DNA from 4 places in the Pseudoalteromonas sp. Hal040 genome. Region 2 is predicted to be linked to each of the others. Evidence: predicted binding sites of a transcription regulator. Region 2 holds the regulator's gene; each other region holds the start of a gene.
What was found. Region 2 encodes sigma-54, which starts transcription at its own class of promoters, with help from an activator protein. Its sites were predicted from a motif close to GTTGGCACGNNNNTNGNNT; they were not measured.
Positions count from the first base shown of each region.

Region 1: the regulator sigma-54 is predicted to act here: its motif matches at 1,506-1,524, upstream of P4S60_RS01200 (BON domain-containing protein).
Region 3: the regulator sigma-54 is predicted to act here: its motif matches at 1,361-1,379, upstream of P4S60_RS09550 (EF-hand domain-containing protein).
Region 4: the regulator sigma-54 is predicted to act here: its motif matches at 1,958-1,976, upstream of glnA (glutamate--ammonia ligase).

Region 1 covers NZ_JARLUU010000001.1:263,631-268,898, reverse strand. Annotated here, with positions in the region: gene P4S60_RS01215 (methyl-accepting chemotaxis protein) at 1-240, shown strand, start outside; gene P4S60_RS01210 (hypothetical protein) at 225-434, opposite strand; gene P4S60_RS01205 (YqaE/Pmp3 family membrane protein) at 689-847, opposite strand; gene P4S60_RS01200 (BON domain-containing protein) at 904-1,470, opposite strand; gene P4S60_RS01195 (LiaF domain-containing protein) at 1,800-2,459, shown strand; gene P4S60_RS01190 (VOC family protein) at 2,779-3,195, opposite strand; gene pmbA (metalloprotease PmbA) at 3,325-4,662, opposite strand; gene yjgA (ribosome biogenesis factor YjgA) at 4,800-5,268, shown strand, end outside.
Region 2 covers NZ_JARLUU010000001.1:3,096,519-3,101,786, reverse strand. Annotated here, with positions in the region: partial or broken gene mgtE (magnesium transporter) at 1-1,054, opposite strand, end outside; gene P4S60_RS14385 (HPr family phosphocarrier protein) at 1,266-1,538, opposite strand; gene rapZ (RNase adapter RapZ) at 1,552-2,397, opposite strand; gene ptsN (PTS IIA-like nitrogen regulatory protein PtsN) at 2,398-2,850, opposite strand; gene hpf (ribosome hibernation promoting factor) at 2,854-3,141, opposite strand; gene P4S60_RS14365 (RNA polymerase factor sigma-54) at 3,169-4,665, opposite strand; gene lptB (LPS export ABC transporter ATP-binding protein) at 4,781-5,268, opposite strand, start outside.
Region 3 covers NZ_JARLUU010000001.1:2,093,183-2,098,450, forward strand. Annotated here, with positions in the region: partial or broken gene rluB (23S rRNA pseudouridine(2605) synthase RluB) at 1-82, opposite strand, end outside; gene scpB (SMC-Scp complex subunit ScpB) at 79-669, opposite strand; gene P4S60_RS09550 (EF-hand domain-containing protein) at 800-1,321, opposite strand; gene P4S60_RS09555 (hypothetical protein) at 1,528-1,962, opposite strand; gene xthA (exodeoxyribonuclease III) at 2,209-3,018, shown strand; gene P4S60_RS09565 (energy-coupling factor ABC transporter permease) at 3,015-3,665, shown strand; gene P4S60_RS09570 (putative RNA methyltransferase) at 3,662-4,459, shown strand; gene yfbV (terminus macrodomain insulation protein YfbV) at 4,456-4,902, opposite strand; gene P4S60_RS09580 (acetate kinase) at 5,193-5,268, shown strand, end outside.
Region 4 covers NZ_JARLUU010000001.1:3,410,446-3,415,713, forward strand. Annotated here, with positions in the region: gene typA (translational GTPase TypA) at 1-1,524, opposite strand, end outside; gene glnA (glutamate--ammonia ligase) at 2,032-3,438, shown strand; gene P4S60_RS15930 (DUF4124 domain-containing protein) at 3,569-4,090, shown strand; gene glnL (nitrogen regulation protein NR(II)) at 4,171-5,241, shown strand; gene ntrC (nitrogen regulation protein NR(I)) at 5,260-5,268, shown strand, end outside.

The DNA.
Region 1 (5,268 bases), 2.8 Mb from region 2:
TTGCAAGCACTGCAAGATATCGCGCAATCAGTGACAAATGTACAAGATCAAAGTCATCAAATTGCGACTTCGACAGAACAGCAGACTGTGGTTGCAGAAGATATCAACAATAGCTTGGCAGCGATTAATCACTTAGTGAATAGCACTGCGGATCATGCCCATGAATTGGCGGATGAAGCACGTGATTTGAATGAATTAGCTGCGTCTTTAAATAAGACTGTTAATCAATTTAAGTTATAAAGATAAATTGCTGAAGTAGTTAAAAACCCGATGTCACCTGAAGATGACATCGGGTTTTTATCGTCAGCCTTCCCTGTTAATCGTGGCGCAACCGCTTTCGCGTGTTCCATAAATTCGTGCCACTGTTGCTTGTTCCATAAAGCAACTCCTTTGTCGGTCAATCCTTGTGTTGGTTGCGTTTGTACTTGTTCCATATAGTCCCCTCCTTACGCTAGCTTCATCCTGTTTGGCTCCCAGCCTAAGCTTATTCCTTGCTGTCATTTCCGTTCACTTTATCCATAAAGCGTTGCCATTGTGCGCTACTCCATAACGCCTTGTTACTTCCTTGTTGTCCTTTGTGCTTAGCTACATTGTCCATACTGTAAACTCCTTGCGGTTTATCGTCCGTTACTCCTACAGCCCTTCCTTGCTGTGCTCCATTACCCATCCTTGCTAATTAATGCTGTGATTATCGCTTAGCGATGATATACACAGCATGAATCAAACCTGGAATGTACCCTAATAAGGTTAAAAGAATATTAATCCAGAACTGCGCACCTAAACCTACCTGTAAAAATACGCCGAGAGGTGGAATTAAAACCGATAAAATAATACGTATTAAATCCATGACTCACTCCTTGAAAAATAGAAGCCCAGCCAAAGCAGGGCTATGTAGGCTTGCTGTTATTCAGCAACAATCGTTAATTCATCGATTACTTTGCGAACATCTTCAGCGTTTTCAGCAATGCTGATTGCTAATTGCTTTTCTGCATCAGACTCAACAGTACCTTTCAGTGTTACTACACCGTTGTCGGTATCAACATCGATATCGGTACCACCCACTTCTGAGTTAAATAAATAACGCGTTGTGATTACAGTACTGATTTTTGCATCGGTTAAATCGCTTTCGGCTGAATCAGCTTTATCCGCTTTCATCTTCTTAGCCTTCATGTTTTTAACAACCGTTAGTTTGTTATCTACAGAGCTAACGCCATCTAGGCTAAGAACCAGCTCTTCAGCAAGCTCTTTATCTAATTCGCTATCAACTTTACCTGTTAATACAACCTTGCCATTCGTTACATCAGTGTTGATGTCAAAGTTGTTAAGGTTTGTGTTCATAAGAAGCACAGTTTCTGCCTTACCATCAATCCAAGCATCTTTACTTTCATTTTCCCAGCTGCTTGCCTGAGCTGACATGCTAGTTGCACCAATTACTAAAGCGGCAATCATAGATTTGTTAAAAGTGTTCATAATCTTTCTCCTTTTGATTAAAGACAGTTTTACTAATGCGACTATGATGCCAACTATTTAATTATTAATTTTCAATAGGTTAAATGCCAATTCAGCGGTGATTTATATTCATTTCGGTAAAGATTTACAAGCTGCTCGGTAAGATGTTCACAATGTTGCAAAAATAACCATTTAGTTGCTGATTTTATTAATCTGTGGTTAATTTAACGAAGTAGCTTATTCAGCTAAAAACACAACAAACTGATTTATAAAGAAATAAACTTTGGCCTAAGCTTTGCACATAACGAATAACAGAAAAATCACTTTGATAATCACAACAGGGAACTACCATGGCCGTTAAACTTGAAGATCGCCCAATCGATCAAGTAAGAGAAGAAGTTATTGATCAACTCATTTATAACTACAGTCATGCTGTTATTTCAGCTGAAGCATTTGAACGCCGCCTAGACCAAGCAATGGCGGCCACCAGCAACGAAGTACTCGTTGAGCTTGTTGCTGATTTAGATCTGAAGGCAGATATTGACTACAAATCGCAAAAGCATGCGCAATTTAAACCTCACTACAGCCATAGCAGCGACAACGAAAGCCTGCAGCTTCGAAGCATTTTGGGTTCAAATGAGCGCGGCGGCCAATGGGTGGTACCAAAAGAAATTCACCTCACAAACTGTTTAGGTTCAATCGAACTCGACTTTAGTGAAGCAATTTTCCAACATCAGCATGTCACCATTTATGTGAACTGTATTTTAGGTAGCGACGAAATCTACGTGCCAGAACATGTCAATGTGGTATCTAAACTGTTTAGTGTGATTGGCAGCGTAGAAAACAAATCAGTTGCCTTAAATAAAGGCCAAGGCCCAACCATCACCATTGAAGGTAATGTATGGCTAGGCTCAGTTGAGATCAAAGTAAAACGCACCATGAAAGAAAAGTTCATCAGCTTTGCCAACAGCCTAAAAGCCAGTTGGAAAGAGATGAATAAGGTGCAGTAAAGGTGCTAGGTGCTAGGTGCTAGGTGCTAGTTATCGTAGCCGCAGTTTTACATCGCGCAATATAATAAGATAACGCGCGAAATAAATTTCACGCCTACATCAAACGTAGGCGTCACGCTTGCTTGGCGCGTCTTATATACAACGCCATTTGATCAACCTATGCCTGACCTACAAACAACACCGCTCGGCTCAAAACTGACGGCTGAAAGCTGATGGCTCCTTAAATTTTCGGCACTAAAGTACCTCCTACGAGGCAGGCCTTTGGTAAAGGCCTACAAACAACACCGCTCGGCTCAAAACTGAAAGCTGATAGCTCTAGCTACAAGTCATTATTCCTCTCACTCGGGATATCACTGAAATACTCTACAAACTCAACTTCAAAGCCTGCGGGGTCGATGAAATATACATTTTTACGATAAGGGTTTTCTGGGCCGTGTTTATCAATTTCATAACCAGCCGAAACCAGACGCTCAACTACAGCATTAATATCGTTTGTCACATAAGCAAAATGAGCCAGGCCCACTTGGTGACCTGCTAAATCACGGTTTTCAGCTTCACCGTTATCGCTTAATGCAAGGTATTGGTAATCATCCCCAAAGTGCAGCCATTTACGCGGTTTGCCTGACCATGTGCTATCACCTTGGCTACGCACACGCCAGTGCGGGAATGCGGCTTTATAAAAGTGCAGCATGGCATCAATATTACTAACAACAAGGTTTACGTGCTCTAAATACATGGTAGTTTTCCTTTTTATTTTTAAACTGCCATCAAGATAAAACCTCAAGTTAAGTTTAGGTAAAGCGTTTTTTCAAATAAAAAAGCCCCACAAACGTGAGGCTTTAAAAATTGAGTAGTTATTGATGAATCAACTACCAGCAACCTGCATTTGTTCAATCAATACAGAGCCAGTTTGAATACCACCGCGACGCTCGATGTCGCCACCTAAGCCGACAACTGCCTTGAACATGTCTTTTAAGTTACCAGCAATCGTGATTTCACTGACTGGGTATTGGATTTCACCATTTTCAACCCAGAAGCCAGCTGCACCACGTGAGTAATCACCAGTTACGGTGTTCACACCTTGGCCCATCAGCTCAGTTACTAATAAACCTGTGCCCATGGTTTTTAATAGCGCTTTTAAATCGGCATGGGTTTGTTCAACTAGCCAGTTATGAATACCACCAGCATGACCCGTTGGTGTCATCGATAGTTTGCGTGCCGCGTAGCTAGCTAATAGATAAGTTTGCAGCTCACCACCTTGAATAATTTCACGGTCTACCGTTTTTAAACCTTCAGCATCAAACGGCGAAGACGCTAAACCTCTTAATAAATGCGGGCGCTCAGAGATATTCACGCAATCGCTAAAGACTTTAGTCCCTAAGCTATCAAGCAAGAAGCTCGATTTACGATAAAGTGCACCACCACCAATCGCCGACACTAAATGGCCAAACAATGAGTTAGCAATATCTGCTCTAAAGATTACAGGCACTTTCATAGTACCTAGCTTTTGGCTATTAAGCTTAGCCAAGGTTTCTGTTGCAGCTTCGAGACCCACTTTTGCAGCGTCATTTAAATCATCTTTATGGCGCGCTACGGTATAGGCTGAATCGCGCTGCATTTGCTCGCCATCTTTACCTATCACCATAGTGCTAATGCTATGACGGGTACGTGGGTAACCTGCAATCATGCCATGGCTGTTACCATAAACACGTAGACCTTGGTGAGAAGAAAAACTCGCACCGTCTGAGTTTACAATACGCTCATCAGCGTTTAATGCCGCCTGCTCTGCTTGATGACAAAGCTCAATACCTTGCTCTGGGCTTACTTCCCACGGGTGGTATAAATCTAAATCAAGCGGTGCAAACTCAAGCAACTCTTTATCAGCGATACCGTTAAATGGGTCGTCAGAAGTGAACTTAGCAATATCAATGGCTTTTTCGACCACTGTACGTAATGTTTTAGGGTTTAGGTCTGCCGTTGAAGCAGAACCTTTGTTATTACCCACATAAACACTGATACCTAAGCCACCGTCCTGGTTAAACTCTATTGTTTCAACTTCACCCATACGCGTGCTGACAGACAAACCTGATGTGCTCGACATCGCCGCTTCTGCTGCTGTTGCACCGAGCTTTTTTGCATGCTCAAGCACTTCGCTTACTGCGTCTTTCACTTCAGAAATGTGTTGATAAATAGGATCTTTCATCTTGTGTGTCCTAGGTTCTGATATTTTTTATAGTGTAACGAATGCTAACACACTGCGAGACCTGCATCAGCTAATATTAATCATTAACTAAATGACGTATAATAGTGAATAGTTAAGTTTACTGAATGAGCATCCTTATGGCGAAGAAGAAAAAGCCACTTATCGAAGAAGAAATTATTTACGTATCAAAAAGCGAATTAAAACGTGAAGCCATGCAATATCATGGTCTGGGTGCTGAAATCGCGAAAATGCCGAAAAAGCAACGCGATCGTTTACCACTCAATCACGATTTAAAAGAAGCCCTTGTTGTTTCTGATAAGGTGAGTGACAAAAGCGATGCATATCGTCGTAACCTAAACTACATCGCAAAAGTATTACGTACCACAGAGAACGTTGATGAAATTCAAGCGATGATCGACATCATGCTTAACAAAAACAACCAAGCGGATGTTTTGTTGAACAAGATTGAAATGCTTCGTGATGATTTGATCAAACAAGGTGACGACCTGATCAATTCAACAATTGATCAATACCCTTCTCTTGAACGCCAAAAAATGCGCCAATTAGTGCGTAGCGCCGCAAAAGAAGTGCAAGCAGAAAAGCCTG
Region 2 (5,268 bases):
GTTAATATGACCTACGGCTATACCACGAATAACCAGTGTTAGGGTTTGGCTGCCCGCAACACCTCCCATTGAAGGGACGATACCGTTTAGCACCGCCAAAATAGGTAAAATTGCTAAGGTGTTTTCAAAAAAGCTTGCCACAATTGCTGCTAGCAATGCGGTTAATAAGTTAACACCAAGCCAAATAGAGCGACAGCCGCGAACTTTTTAGTACTGGCGCAAAGGTATCTTCTTCATCGTCCAGACCCGCGAGGCTTAGCATGCTGTGCTCTGCATCTTCACGGATTACGTCAACGATATCATCGATGGTAATACGACCAAGCAAGTGGGCGTTATCATCAACAACAGGGGCTGAAATCCAGTTGTGTCGTTCGAACAGTTGCGCGACATCACTTTCATCCATCGAAATTGGAATTGACTCACAATCTTCATCCATTAAGTCTCTGACAACTTTATCGGATGAATTAGTGAGTAGGGTGGTTAATGAGAGCGCCCCTAAAAAGCAATTATGCTTATCTACCACGTACAGGTCATCAGTGCCTTCTGGTAATTCGCCCCTTAAGCGTAAATAGCGTAGTACTACATCGAGGGTAACATCTGGACGAATGGTTACCGTATCGCTGTTCATCAAGGCACCAGCTGAGCGCTCTTGATAAGAAAGTGCTTGCGTTGCCCTTTCTCTATCTTGCGAATCCATGGCACTGACAACGTCTTGGTATACGGTATCAGGAAGACTACGTAGGACTTCACCTAAGTCATCGTCGTCCATGTCTTCTGTCGCCGCGGCGATGTGCTCAGGTTCCATCTGGGCAATAATGCCAAGACGTACATCTTCAGACAGTTCTTCTAGAACATCACCGCGGACATCTGGGTCAACCAGTTGCCAAAGCATACGACGAATTTTATGAGGAGAAGATTCAAGTAAAAGGGCTGTATCACAAGGCGCCGTTTTAGCTAACATACCGCGCACTTGAACAAATTGACCACTATTGAGTGACTTGGTCACTTGTTTGAGTTGTTGTAGTGGGTAATCTTGTTCAAAGGCTTCTGGCATTGGCGTCCTTACAACTGAAAAAAGTTTAAATAGGCTAAGCAAATACAGCATAGTTGCTTTGTGGTGTATTTGCAGAGATATCGTCGCACTGCGATAAATTTATTAAGAGTTTTGTAATTTAGAGAAGCGAGCGATATAAAAGTAGGATATTTAAAGGGAATTTTAAATATCCGAATTAAGTTTACCGTAAACCCCGAAGGCTTAGCAAATGCTATTCTTGCTCGTGAAAGCGTTGCGCAATTAATTCGCCAATTGCCGTTAATGCGGCATCAGCATCTGGGCCTTCGCATACAACACGAACTTCTTTACCTTGGCTGCTTTCAAGTAGCATTAACGCTAACACGCTGTCGCCTTCGGCTTCTTTATCGTCTTGATAAAGCGTAATTTTGGCATCAAATTGCAGCGCTAATTGCGCCAAAACAGTGGCAGCACGAGCATGTAAACCAAGTTTATTTTGAATTAAAAAAGTATCTTCAGCGTGCATTCTAGGTGCCTAATTAAATGTCTTGTTCACGGTGACGAATTTTTACATTGGCATGGCTTTTCGCAAAGCTTTCACCAATTGTTTGCGCTAAATAAACAGAGCGGTGTTGGCCACCGGTACAACCAATTGCGATAGTTAAGTAACTGCGGTTATTGCGCTCTAAATGTGGCAACCATGTTTGCACAAAGGTCTGTATTTGCCATGTGAACTTTTGCACTATGCTGTGGCTCGCAAGATAATCTTTTACTGGTTGATCAAGGCCTGTTAGCGGCTTTAAATCTGGCTCCCAGTGTGGATTGGGTAAAAAGCGTGCATCAAATACGTAGTCAGCTTCTTTTGGAATACCGTGCTTAAAGCCAAACGACATAAAGGTGATAATCAACTTTTTATCTTTTTTACCTAAGATCTTTTCGCGAATTGATTCAGCTAACTGATGAACACTCAAATCAGTGGTATCAATCATAAAATCAGCACGAGTAATCAGTACATCGAGCAAGATTTTTTCTTGTTTAATAGCAAGATCGAGTGGCAAAGAATCAATCGATAATGGATGTAAGCGGCGTGTTTCTGAAAAGCGCTTTATCAGGGTTTGATCATCACTATCTAAGTAAAATAGCGTTGGGTTTGCAAACCCTGGTAGGTATTCAAGAATATCATTAAATTCTTGCTGCTCTTTCGGTAAGTTACGTACATCGATACTGACTGCTATTTTATCGTAATTATCAGATACGCTACGTACGAGTGAAGGCAGTAAATTCACTGGAATATTATCAACGCAATAATAGCCTAAGTCTTCAAGTACTCGTAAAGCGACCGATTTACCTGAGCCTGAGCGACCGCTGATAATAATTAATTCCATTTATGCCTCTGCTGATATGACCTGAAACAGTTGCTGATCGGTTGTAGCACTGCGTAACTGTTTACAAAATTCTTTATCTTTAAGTCTATCAGCAATTGTTGATAAGGTCTTTAGGTGAAGCTGACAGTCACCATCTGGTACGATGAGTGCCACAAATATATCAACCGGGCGGTTATCAATAGCATCAAAATTGATGGGTGATTCACTCACTATGATAAACGCATGGGGCTCATCGGCACCGCTCATTCGACCATGGGGAATAGCAATACCGCGACCTATGCCGGTGCTGCCTAGTTTTTCTCGGTTGAGCAAAGCATCTAGGATATCTTGTTGCGATAAATGAGGAAGCTGCTGGTGGGCCAGTTCGCTGATATATTCAAGAATTCTTTTTTTGCTATTAAAAAGGACCGCAGCTTTGCTGCAGTCCTGGTTAGTAAGTGAACTTAGTTTCATAATTTAATGTCGAGCTAATTTCTCTTTGTGTTTAATGACTTGGCGATCAAGTTTATCGATCAGTGAGTCAATGGCTGCGTACATATCTTGATGTTCTGTAGAAGCGAACAATTCGCCTCCGTTTACATGTAAAGTTGCTTCTGCTTTTTGGCTTAATTTTTCTACATCTAGAATGACATGAACATTATTTATATGGTCAAAATGCCTTTCTAGTTTCGCAAACTTGGTGTTTACATAGTCTCTTAATGAATCAGTGATTTCTACATGACGACCAGTTAAATTTAGTTGCATAAGCATTTTTCCTTCTATGTAAAACGTCTAAATCAAACTCTTACGCTGATTAGACGGAGGTATTGCTAGAGACTCACGATATTTTGCAATTGTACGTCTAGCTACTTTAATTCCTTGCTCAGCCAATATATCTGCAATTTTACTATCACTCAATGGTTTAGCTGAGTTTTCTGCAGCCACTAACTTCTTGATTAAAGCGCGTATTGCCGTAGAAGAACACTCACCACCATTTTCGGTGCTGACATGGCTTGAGAAGAAATATTTCAACTCAAAAATACCCCTCGGGGTATGCATATATTTTTGCGTTGTTACACGTGAAATTGTCGATTCATGCATTTCGACCATTTCAGCAACATCATTTAGCACCATCGGCTTCATCGCTTCAGGGCCGTGCTCAAAGAAAGCTTGTTGTTGTTGAACGATACAGTTGGTTACTTTTAATAACGTATCGTTACGGCTTTCTAAGCTCTTAATAAACCACTTTGCTTCTTGTAAGTGAGAGCGAATAAATTGGCTGTCGCTACTCGATTTTACTGAGCGAGACATAGCCGCATATTGGCTGTTCACTCTAATCTTTGGCATACAATCTGGATTTAACTCAACCACCCAGCGACCTTTTACTTTTTTCACTGATACATCAGGTATAACGTACTCAGACTCTTCGCGTACTATGCTATCCGCAGGCTTAGGATTTAAGCTGTGAATAAGCGTCATCACTTCTTTAAGCTCATTTTCTTTAAGCTTAGTCTTTTTCATCAAAGTGCGATAGTCGCGACTCGCTAATAATTCGATATGCTCAGATAAAACCATTTTAGTTTCAGCTAAATATGGTGTGCTAGCGTCAAATTGACGAAGCTGAATACACAGGCATTCTTGTAAACTGCGCGCGCCAATACCAACAGGATCGAATAATTGTATTCTTTTTAAGACCGCTTCAACTTCATCAAGTTCGATTTCTTCTTCATCGTTATTTTGATTAAAGCTTTCGACAATATCTTCACAGCTGATCGTTAAAATACCTGAGTCGTCTATGGCTTCTACTATGGCTACGGCAATCGCTTCGTCAGTTGGGCTAAATGGTGTGAGCTGTAATTGCCACATCAGGTATTCTTGTAGGGTTTCAGTTGATGCGCCTTGGTAAATAGACTCATCTTCAGGCATCGGTCCTGATGATGTTGATGGGGCTGCGCTCATGTACTCGTCCCACGTGACGTCCATAGCTAAGTCATCACTTACGGTGTCTTTATTGAGGGCGTCACTGCTTTCTTGCTCGTATTCGCTAGGTGCTTCTTCTGCAGACGCGCTCAGTTGCATATCGTCAGATTCCGCTTTTTGCTCATTCTTACCGATACTTTCTTCGTTGTAATCAGCCTCTTCCACTTCAAGTAGGGGATTACTATCAAGCGCTTCTTGAATTTCTTGCTGGAGATCCAATGTACTGAGCTGCAACAAACGAATCGCTTGTTGCAGTTGTGGAGTCATTGTAAGTTGCTGGCCCATGCGCAGCTGTAATGATTGCCTCATGTATCCCTAACAATCCTTTTTAAGTTATCGATGACTGTGCAAACACAGTTAAGTCATTATCGATTTATTGTCATTGTTATAAGTCTAGCAGATGCTCTAGTCGGTGGCGTAATGGTTACAGCCTGAATTGCTCGCCTAGATATACATCACGTACAGTTTGGTCAGCTAATACGTGCTCAGGTGTGCCTGATGCAATTAGCTCCCCATGAGAAACAATGTAGGCTTTTTCACAAACATCAAGGGTTTCTCTAACATTATGGTCAGTAATGAGTACCCCAATACCGCGGTTTTTTAGGTGCTCAATAATTTTCTTTATATCTAACACTGAAATTGGATCAACACCAGCAAAAGGCTCATCTAAAAGGATAAATTTAGGATTTGCGGCTAATGCGCGAGCAATTTCAACGCGGCGGCGTTCGCCACCTGACAGCGCCATACCTTGGCTGTCACGGATATGTTGAATGCTAAATTCGTCGAGTAAGCTGTTTAGCGTTTCTTCGCGGGTGGTTTTATTTAGATCTTTACGGGTTTCTAAAATTGCCATCAAGTTTTGATAAACCGTCAACTTTCTAAAAATTGACGACTCTTGCGGCAGATAACCAA
Region 3 (5,268 bases), 1.0 Mb from region 2:
TGTATTTTTCCATTTCACGACGTGAACCCACGCCAGCACGGGCTAATACTTTTTGTAACTTTTCAGTTTCTACATTACTCATTCAGATAGTTCTCTCACAGAAGGATCGCTCAATAACTGGTTGATTTTACTCTCCTGAAGTTCAGGTAACGGCGGTAATTCATCTAAACCAGCTAATGAAAAATAATCTAAGAAAGCGGATGTTGTAGCATACAACGCTGGGCGCCCTGGCACTTCTTTGTGGCCAACAACCCTAATCCACTCTCTTTCTAATAAGGTTTTAATAATTCCTGAGCCAACAGTCACACCCCGTACTTGTTCAATTTCACCACGGGTAATAGGTTGTCTGTAGGCAATCAAGGATAAAGTTTCTAGTAGTGCTCTTGAGTATTTAGGTGCGCGTTCTTGCCATAAGTTTGCCAGCCAAGGGGCTAAACTGGCACAGGCCTGAAACCTGTAACCGCTGCCAACTGCAACAAGCTTGATGCCTCGGGTTTGATAATGCGTTTGAATCTGTTCGATTGCATTATTAATGCGTGGCATAGATACGCTTAAGTCAGCTAATACTGTCTCTTTTAAATGACGTTTAGACACAGGTTTTCCAGCAACAAAAATCGCGGCTTCTATGATTTCGACTAACTGTTCATCACTGATACGTTTTGTGGCCATTGCTACTAAAGGTCATTTTAAATCACTAACGCACTATTATGACAGAAGTCAGCCAAGGTTGGAAAAATTATTGTAAAAAAGCCAGTGTAAAACACTGGCTTTGGGGGATTTTTATGAATGAATATTGAAATTAGCTCTTTTTGACCATTTCAAGGGCATCATCTTCTGCCACATCGCTGCCATATTTGCTAATGTAGCTAATGAACTCGGTGCGACTTACACGCTTATCTTTGTTGCTATCCATGTAGCCAAAATGATTTGCGATGTCGTCGTCATCCGCTTCTTCAATAGAGATGTAACCATTTTTATCGTTGTCTAACGATTTAAAGTCACTTTCGATCGGGTCAAACTTAGCGATTTCTGCTTTAAATGCTGATTCAGACACCTCGCTATCTGTTGCCACTTTGCCTGTATTTAACTGCATGTAGGCGTTAAATTCTGTACGGCTAATTTGCTCATCCATGTTGGTATCGATGTTTGAGAAATGCTCCCAAATTGCATCGTCATCTGCTTCTACTTTCGAGATATAACCATCATGGTCGTTATCTAGGCTGCCAAAATCGCTGTCGATTTTTGCTAAAGAGTTACTTGCAGAACATGCTGATAGGCTTAATGCTGCTAAAATTGTTGATGCTAAAGTTAACTTGTTCATAAGACATTTCCTTGTAGTCGATTAGATTCAGTTAGACTATTTCAAGTTGAATGCCAAAATGCCTTATTAACTAAAATCAAGCACTTACAACCACGTTAAGTTTTTATTAAGCCTATGATTTAGAAAGCTTTTCATGGGTTGCTGTAATTTTTTCATAAAAAAAGCGCTCCGATGAGCGCTTTTTACAAATCACTAAAATGTCGCTATTAGATAGCTGCGTTTTGGTAACGCTTAACGAAATCTGTTACTGCTTCGCCATTACATTTTAAGGTATTTAAGTTACCAATTTTTTCACGCACAGGTGTTAAACCTTGCTTAAGTGCAGTAATACAAAGCTGAGTTTCTTTTTGCTCATTTTTAGCAAACACTTCAACAGCTGCTTTTGTTGCTGCTTCTTGTGATTGTGCTTTTTTAGCAATTTCACGGATATCTGTGCCGTTACATAAAATGCTTTGTGAAAAACGTGACATTGAAATGCCGTGTTTTGCTGCTTCTTTACGTGCAGCGGTAAACCCTTCGTTCGCACTTAAGCTACATAACTTTGATTCGATACGGTTATCAGCTGAAAAGTAGTGCGGGTTGCTTGCTAATGAGCCAAATGAGATACATGCAAGAGAAAGCATCACTAATTGTTTTTTCATGGTTTACCTTTAAATAGTACATAATATGAACGGGTGGTTTGCGCGCATTATATAAACAAAAATCAGTAGATCAACTGAATTATTTATTTAATTTAATAATTAATAATGAGTTAACAATGTCTTTAAAATAAGCAGCAATTGATCAACATTTACTCAATTTGATTTTCGTAATTTGCTCATGAATAAGCCCTAGTTTGATGATAGAATTGCGCTAAACGAATAATCAAAAATACAGATAGGTAAACCATGAAGGTAATCTCATTTAACATTAACGGGCTGCGCGCTCGTTTACACCAATTGCAGGCTGTAATTGATAAACATCAACCAGATATCATCGGCTTACAAGAAATCAAAGTGCACGATGAAGCCTTCCCTCTCGAAGACGTACAAAAAATGGGCTATCACGTTTATTTTCATGGTCAAAAAGCGCATTACGGTGTAGCAATGTTATGTAAGCAAGAACCTAAATCTGTTGTAAAAGGTTTTGCAACCGATACCGACGAATCACAGCGCCGTATGATCAGCGTAACAGTGACACAAGAAAATGGTCGCGACTTAACGGTAATGAATGGCTACTTCCCGCAGGGTGACAACATTGCCCATGAAACAAAGTTTCCTTATAAGCGTCAATTCTATAAAGATTTAATGACCCATCTAGAAGATAACCACACGCCTGATCAAGATGTTATCGTGATGGGTGACATTAATATTTCGCCAACTGATCTCGACATTGGTATTGGTGAACCAAACCGTAAACGCTGGTTAAAAACGGGTAAGTGTTCTTTCCAACCTGAAGAGCGTGAATGGTTAAGCACGTTATTAAACTGGGGCTTTAAAGATACCTTCCGTGAACTTTATCCAGAAAAAACAGAACAATATTCGTGGTTTGATTACCGCTCAAAAGGGTTTGATGACAACCGCGGTCTGCGTATTGATGTGATCTTAGCAACCCCTGCTCTTGCTGAGCGTTGTGTTGAGTCTGGTATTGATTACGAGTTGCGCGGTATCGATAAACCATCTGATCATGCGCCAATTTGGTCAACATTTAACGCATGATAGACACTCTGCAATGGCAGCTCCCATTGTGGAGCTGTGTGGCTATAATAATTTGGCTCAGCTTTGATAAACAATGCCTGTCACATTTGCTGGCAACACCGATAAGACAAGTGGGTGTGCTCGCATGTGCCCTTGTACTTGCGGTACTGTGGCGTATTAAAGCAGGCATATTACCTGGCCTCGAATTGCATATTTTGGGGGTCACCGCAGTGACCCTAATTTTAGGTTGGCGACTGGCTATTTTTGCAAGTACCTTGGCGAGTTTGTTGTTAGTGCTGGTTGCACAATTGCCAATCAGTTTATTGCCTGTGCATTTGTTATTTACAGCGTTTATTCCAATTACGTTGAGCTATCTGTGCTTTGTAATTTGTTACACCTATTTACCAAGACACTTTTTTATTTATATCTTTTTATGCGCGTTTTTAACCGCAGCTGTTATCGCCTGTATTAAAATACTCACCAGTGGTGTGCTTTATTACTTGCTTGGTGATTACAGTTTTATTGAGATTTCAGAAAACTATTTGATCCTGTGTGCCATAATTTGGTTTCCTGAAGCGATGCTCAATGGCATGGCAATCACCTTGTTGATCACCTATCGCCCTTACTGGGTTAAAACCTTTTATGATAAGGACTACTTAGACTCATGAGTCTTCACTATCACTGCCCGCTTTGCAAACTTGAACTGACACTCACCGATAAAACGTACCGCTGTGACAATAATCACAGTTTTGATATCGCCAAAGAGGGTTATGTAAATTTACTTCCCGTGCAAAATAAAAAGTCGAAACAACCGGGCGATAACCTTGAAATGGTGCAAGCACGCCGCGCATTTTTAAGTGCCGGGCACTATTTATTTTTACAGCACGCTTTAGCTGAGTTAGTGGCATCTCTCGCACCAAGTTCAGTGATTGATTTAGGCTGTGGTGAAGGCTTTTACACCCAGGCAATTGCAGCACAATCAAGTGCCGATGTATATGGTGTTGATATTTCGAAGCCGGCGGTAAAATACGCCGCTAAGCGTTATGAAAATGCGCATTTTATTGTCGCTTCGATTAGCCAAGCCCCTTTTGCAGATGCCAAAGCGGATGTACTTGTTAGTGTGTTTGCCCCTTTATTTGCACAAGAACTTGCCCGCCTTGCCAAACCGCAAGCTAGTTTAATTGTTGCAAGCCCTGGCCCTTGGCATCTTAAAGAGTTAAAAGCGTTTATTTATGCCGATGTTAAACCGCATACAGAGATAGAACCACCTGCAGGCTTCAGCAACGAGTCAACAGCATTATTAGAGCAACAGGTGCTGTTGTCTGTTAATGAGATTAAACATTTAATTATGATGACGCCGTTTGCATGGAAGTTTCGCCCAGAGCATTGGCTACAGATAGAGCAACAAGGCCCACAAAAAGTAACGTTATCGTTTTATGTGAGCCAGTTTGTTCGCGATTAGAAGTGTTCTTTAGTGAAGGCTTTGTCCATTTTTTCGAACATATCTTTTAATAGTTGAGCTAAATCTGAATAGCGTGGTTTTTCAGTCGTTAATTGTGACTGATAACCATGCGCTTTCATTTTACTGTGCAGCTCTGTGTACCAACTTAGCATTGCTGGTTCTAAACGGGTTTCTGCACGGCGGCCCAGCCACAACAAACCTTGAAGCGGTAATGATAAAAAGAAAAGCGCGATAGTGATAGCTTGTGGAAAATAATCACTACCTAAATAATTAACTTGCATAAATACGGTTAGCATTGCCAATATTGGCATCACTGTAATAGCCAGATCAGTGGCCTTGATCACTCTAAATTCGGCAAACAATGGAGCGAGCTCTTGTCGCATCGGCCATTTTTTAGCGTATTGACGACCTGTTTGCACTTGTGACATGACACCTTTTTGCATCATCACTCCTAGGGTCTTCATCTTGTTTCACAATCGAGTGTAACACACTCCCGGATACAATCCCTGCAAAACCTGTCCTAGTTTTAATACCAAATTAATGGTAATGAGACTAACGTTTAATGTCTAAATGAGATAAAATGTTATCGGCTTAAGTCAACCAGACTTTAGTATAATTACAGCCTAGCTTTGTTAAGTGTAGCAACAAAATACTTATTTACTATACTGGCAAAGAATTCTAATTATCAAGCCTTAATATACACTGACTGATATCGTATTTTTAGGACCTAGCTATGTCGACGCACCTTTGCTCACCACAACATGTTTTAGTACTGAACTGTGGTAGTTCAAGCTTAAAATTTGCCATTT
Region 4 (5,268 bases), 310 kb from region 2:
ACGGTCTTGAAGGTTGAATAATGCGTTAGTCAGTGCTTTACCTGTTGCGTTAGCAATCATTACACCGTTCTTACGAGCACCGATAGTACCGCCTTTGTACGGACCGTAGTGATCAAACGTATGGTAAAGAAGACCAGAACCTGACGTTAATGTCATGAATTCAGTTTGGAAACCAATTAAGCCACGGCTTGGGATCATAAAGTCCATACGAATACGGCCTTTACCATCTGGAGACATGTCAGTTAGCTCACCCTTACGAAGACCGATTTGCTCCATGATAGAACCTTGGTGCTCATCTTGACAGTCGATTGTAAGTGTTTCGTACGGCTCTTCTTTTTGGCCATCAACTTCACGAAGGATTACTTGTGGACGAGATACAGCAAGCTCGTAACCTTCACGACGCATGTTCTCGATTAAGATACCTAAGTGTAACTCACCACGACCAGAAACACGGAAGCTATCTGGATTGTCAGTTTCTTCAACACGTAATGCAACGTTGTGAACAAGCTCAGCTTGTAAACGCTCAAGGATGTTACGTGAAGTTACGAATTTACCTTCTTTACCAGCAAATGGTGATGTGTTTACAGAGAACGTCATTGTTACTGTAGGCTCATCAACGCTTAGCGGTGGTAATGCTTCAACGGTATTTACATCACAGATAGTGTCTGAGATTTTCAGCTCACCAAGACCTGTGATTGCAATGATGTCACCCGCGCCAGCAGATTCTGCTTCATGACGCTCAAGACCTAAGTAACTCATTACTTGGCCAACTTTACCGTTACGCTTAGTACCGTCTGCGCTTACAACAGTAACCTGTTGGTTAGGACGAACAGTACCACGCTTGATACGACCTACACCGATAACACCGATGTATGAGTTGTAGTCAAGCTGAGAAATTTGCATTTGGAAAGCACCTTCAGGATCTGCATCCGGTGGAGATACTTCGTCAACGATCATCTGGAACATTGGTTCCATGTTATCTGATGGCTCGTCTAAATCCATTGTTGCCCAGCCGTTGATAGCTGATGCATAGATTACTTTAAAGTCTAACTGTTCGTCAGTTGCACCTAGGTTATCGAATAAGTCGAAAACTTGGTCCATAACCCAGTCAGGACGTGCACCTGGTTTGTCGATTTTGTTGATTACAACAATCGGCGTTAAACCTTGTGCGAATGCTTTTTGCGTTACGAAACGCGTTTGCGGCATTGGACCTTCTTGAGCATCAACAAGTAGTAATACTGAGTCAGCCATCGAAAGTACGCGTTCTACTTCACCACCGAAGTCGGCGTGTCCTGGGGTGTCTACGATATTGATATGGTAGTCGTTCCAAGAAATAGCTGTGTTTTTAGCTAAAATGGTAATACCACGCTCTTTCTCAATGTCGTTTGAGTCCATTACGCGCTCTTCGTTACCGCCGCGCGTTTCTAATGTGCCTGATTGCTCAAGCAGTTTATCAACCAGAGTTGTTTTACCGTGGTCAACGTGGGCGATAATCGCTATATTTCTTAACTTTTCGATGCTCATATTTTTTCTCAGAGAAATTGAATCTCATTGATCCTGCAAGATCTACGCACTCACCTGCATTTTCACCAGATGTCCCAGCATAGGATTTAAAAGGGCGCATATTATCCCTTAATAATGGCATGGATGAAAGTTTATCCAATATAAATTTATAAACTTTCTTCAGGCTTTTTATAAGTATCTGTTTTATAAATGACAAATTTATGAAATTTAAAGTGAATCTGAACTCAAAACTGGCGAATTTTTAGTTTTTGAACCATATTTTGGCACTAAATCATGTTTACAACAGACAAATTGGCATGCGCAATTATTGTGCAAATCGCAGTCGCACTTTTTACGCACCAGAATGATCTTTTTACGCACCAAATTAGTGCAAAAAAAGTTAACAAAACCAGATGGAGTTCACTTTTTACAAGGCTAAACAATGCGTTAAAAACATGGCACGAAACCAGCTTGTATTAGTCAAAAGCAATAATGCAGCAAAAATAAAACCCAACAATTGGAGGACACATGTCACAATCGGTTTTAGATTTTATCAAAGAAAATGACGTTAAGTTCATTGATTTACGCTTTACTGATACTAAAGGTAAAGAACAGCATGTTTCTATTCCTCATCATCAAGTTAATGAAGACTTTTTTGAAGACGGAAAAATGTTCGACGGCTCTTCAATTGCTGGTTGGAAAGGTATCAACGAATCAGACATGGTATTAATGCCTGTTCCTGAATCTGCGAAAATGGACCCATTTTCTGAAGAAGCAACACTAATAATCCGTTGTGACGTTGTTGAGCCTTCAACACTTCAAGGTTACGAGCGTGACCCACGTTCTGTTGCAAAACGCGCTGAAGAGTACATGCGCTCTACTGGTATTGCTGACACTGTTTTATTTGGTCCAGAGCCAGAGTTCTTCCTATTTGACGACGTTAAATACAAATCAGACATGTCTGGTTCAATGTACAAAATCGATGACATCGAAGCTTCATGGAACTCTGATAAAGACTACGAAGGTGGCAACAAAGGTCACCGTCCAGGTGTTAAAGGCGGTTACTTCCCGTGTTCACCTGTTGATTCATCACAAGATTGGCGTTCAGCGACTTGTTTAGTTCTTGAAGAACTAGGTCAAGTTGTAGAAGCTCACCACCACGAAGTAGCAACTGCGGGTCAAAATGAGATCGCAACTCGCTTCAATACAATGGTATTAAAAGCTGACGAAATCCAAGAGATGAAATATGTTATCCATAACATGGCTCACTTATATGGTAAAACAGCGACTTTCATGCCTAAGCCAATCGTTGGTGATAACGGTTCTGGTATGCACTGTCACCAATCACTAGGTAAAGATGGCGTGAACATCTTCGCTGGTGACAAGTACGCTGGTCTTTCTGAAGAAGCACTTTACTACATTGGTGGTATCATCAAGCACGCTAAAGCAATCAACGCATTCGCTAACGCGTCAACTAACTCATACAAACGCCTAGTACCTGGCTTCGAAGCTCCTGTAATGCTTGCATACTCTGCACGTAACCGTTCTGCTTCAATCCGTATTCCAGTGGTACCATCTGCTAAAGCACGTCGTATCGAAGTACGTTTCCCTGATCCAACAGCTAACCCATACTTAGCGTTCTCTGCAATGCTTATGGCTGGCCTTGACGGTATCAAAAACAAGATCCACCCTGGCGATGCAATGGACAAAGACTTATACGATCTACCTGCTGAAGAAGCAGCTGAGATCCCACAAGTTGCATCTTCTTTATCTGAAGCACTAGCATCACTTGACGCTGACCGTGAGTTCTTAAAAGCTGGCGGCGTGTTCACTGATGACCTAATCGATGCTTACATCGCGCTAAAAGGCAAAGAAGTTGAAAAACTTAACATGACAACTCACCCAGTTGAGTTCGAAATGTACTACAGCGTGTAATACGCTGTAGCAGAATTATCTAAAGATAATAAATGTGTGTTCTCAAGCCCGCTCCGCGGGCTTTTTTAATGGTAATTGAGCGGGTTCTACTCTACAGTTTTAGTTAGATTAAAAAATGCAGGGTTGCAGGGTGAAAAGCACAACTTTATTGGTACTATCGCTGATTTTTCTAAGCTTTTTTAGCTATGGCGCAGCGCAAAAAGTCTATTCTTGGAAAGATAAGAACGGCGTTTTAGTATTTTCTGATACACCACGACCTGGTGCTACAGAAGTAAAGATGAACACCCAAAACCTGACCATGCCAGCTACCGACACCAGCATACTTGATAGCGCCCCAAGCGCGATGCCAGTCAAATTTAACGTCAGTATTTCATCACCAGCAAATGAAGCAACCGTAAGAGAAAATACCGGCTCTGTGTACGTTACTGCACGCATTAGCCCTCGCTTCGAAAATGGCTTTAAAGTACAACTTTTATTTGATGGCTCAGCCCATGGTGCACCAAGTAATAGCACGACCTTTGCACTAAGAGAGGTCGAGCGAGGTGAACACACATTACAAGCCAAACTTTTTGATGCGAATAATAAACTCGTTTCGGTTAGCCCAGTCAGCACCTTTTTTATGCATAGAACATCGATTTATGGCGGAAACTAAAATTTTCGATATAACGTCTCTTAATGTAAAAAGAGTATGCTAAGCTGCACTTAATCGCAACGCACTAAAATGGTGCAACCATGCTCAGTGAAACACACTTTAATTCTGAATTACTCGACAGTATTTGGAAAAATTTAAGTACTGCCGTCATTTTACTCGACCGAGATTTTAAGCTGGTTTATGCAAACGATAGCGCCAGTGAGCTTTTAGGTTTAGGCCCAAAACGCATTATCAACCAACCGTTCGATAACCTATTTAATTACCACTCAATAGATTTAAAACGCATTGCCCAATATTCGTTATTCGATGGTGTCGATTGCCACCAGCACAGGGCTGACGTGGTGTTCGTTGATTCTCGTCACGCGAAATTAACCATTAGTACGCGCAGAATTAGTAACAACGATGACAATTATATTCTGTTCGAATGTCGTCAAATGGACGATGAAATTCGCCACGATCAAGCCTCTAATCAAATGCACCAATATCAAGCTGCACGTAATTTAATTCGTGGTTTAGCACATGAAATTAAAAATCCTTTAGGTGGAATTCGCGGAGCGGCGCAATTATTGCAGTATGAGGTTGATCAGCAAGAACGAGATCAATGTGCCGAATTAATCATCGAACAAGCAGACCGTTTACGTGAGCTTGTTGACCGCTTGCTTGGTCCGAATCAATTGCCACATAAATCTTATGGCAACATTCACCAAGCCTTAGAGTCAGTGATTAAACTGAGCATGTTAGATAACAATGCCAATATCACTTTAGTGAAAGACTACGATCCAAGTATACCGAGCGTGTACATAGACCAAGGTAAAATCCAGCAAGTGGTACTGAACATTATTCGTAATGCACAACAGGCACTCGTTGATGGTGGCGAGATAAGAATAAAAACCCGCATCAACCATCAACACAGGCGACCAGGTAAGGCGCCGAAGAAAACCTTGCTGATCCAAATTTCGGATAACGGCCCGGGAATAGACAAAAGTTTACGTGAAACCTTGTTCTACCCAATGATCACCAATAAAGAAAATGGATCAGGGCTTGGTTTATCCATAGCGCAAACCTTGGTTGACCAACATGATGGCCACATTGATTGTGACAGTTGGCCAGGCCATACAGAATTTAATATCTATTTGCCTTTTACGGATTAATGGTTTTTTGGAGTAGTCATGAAAACA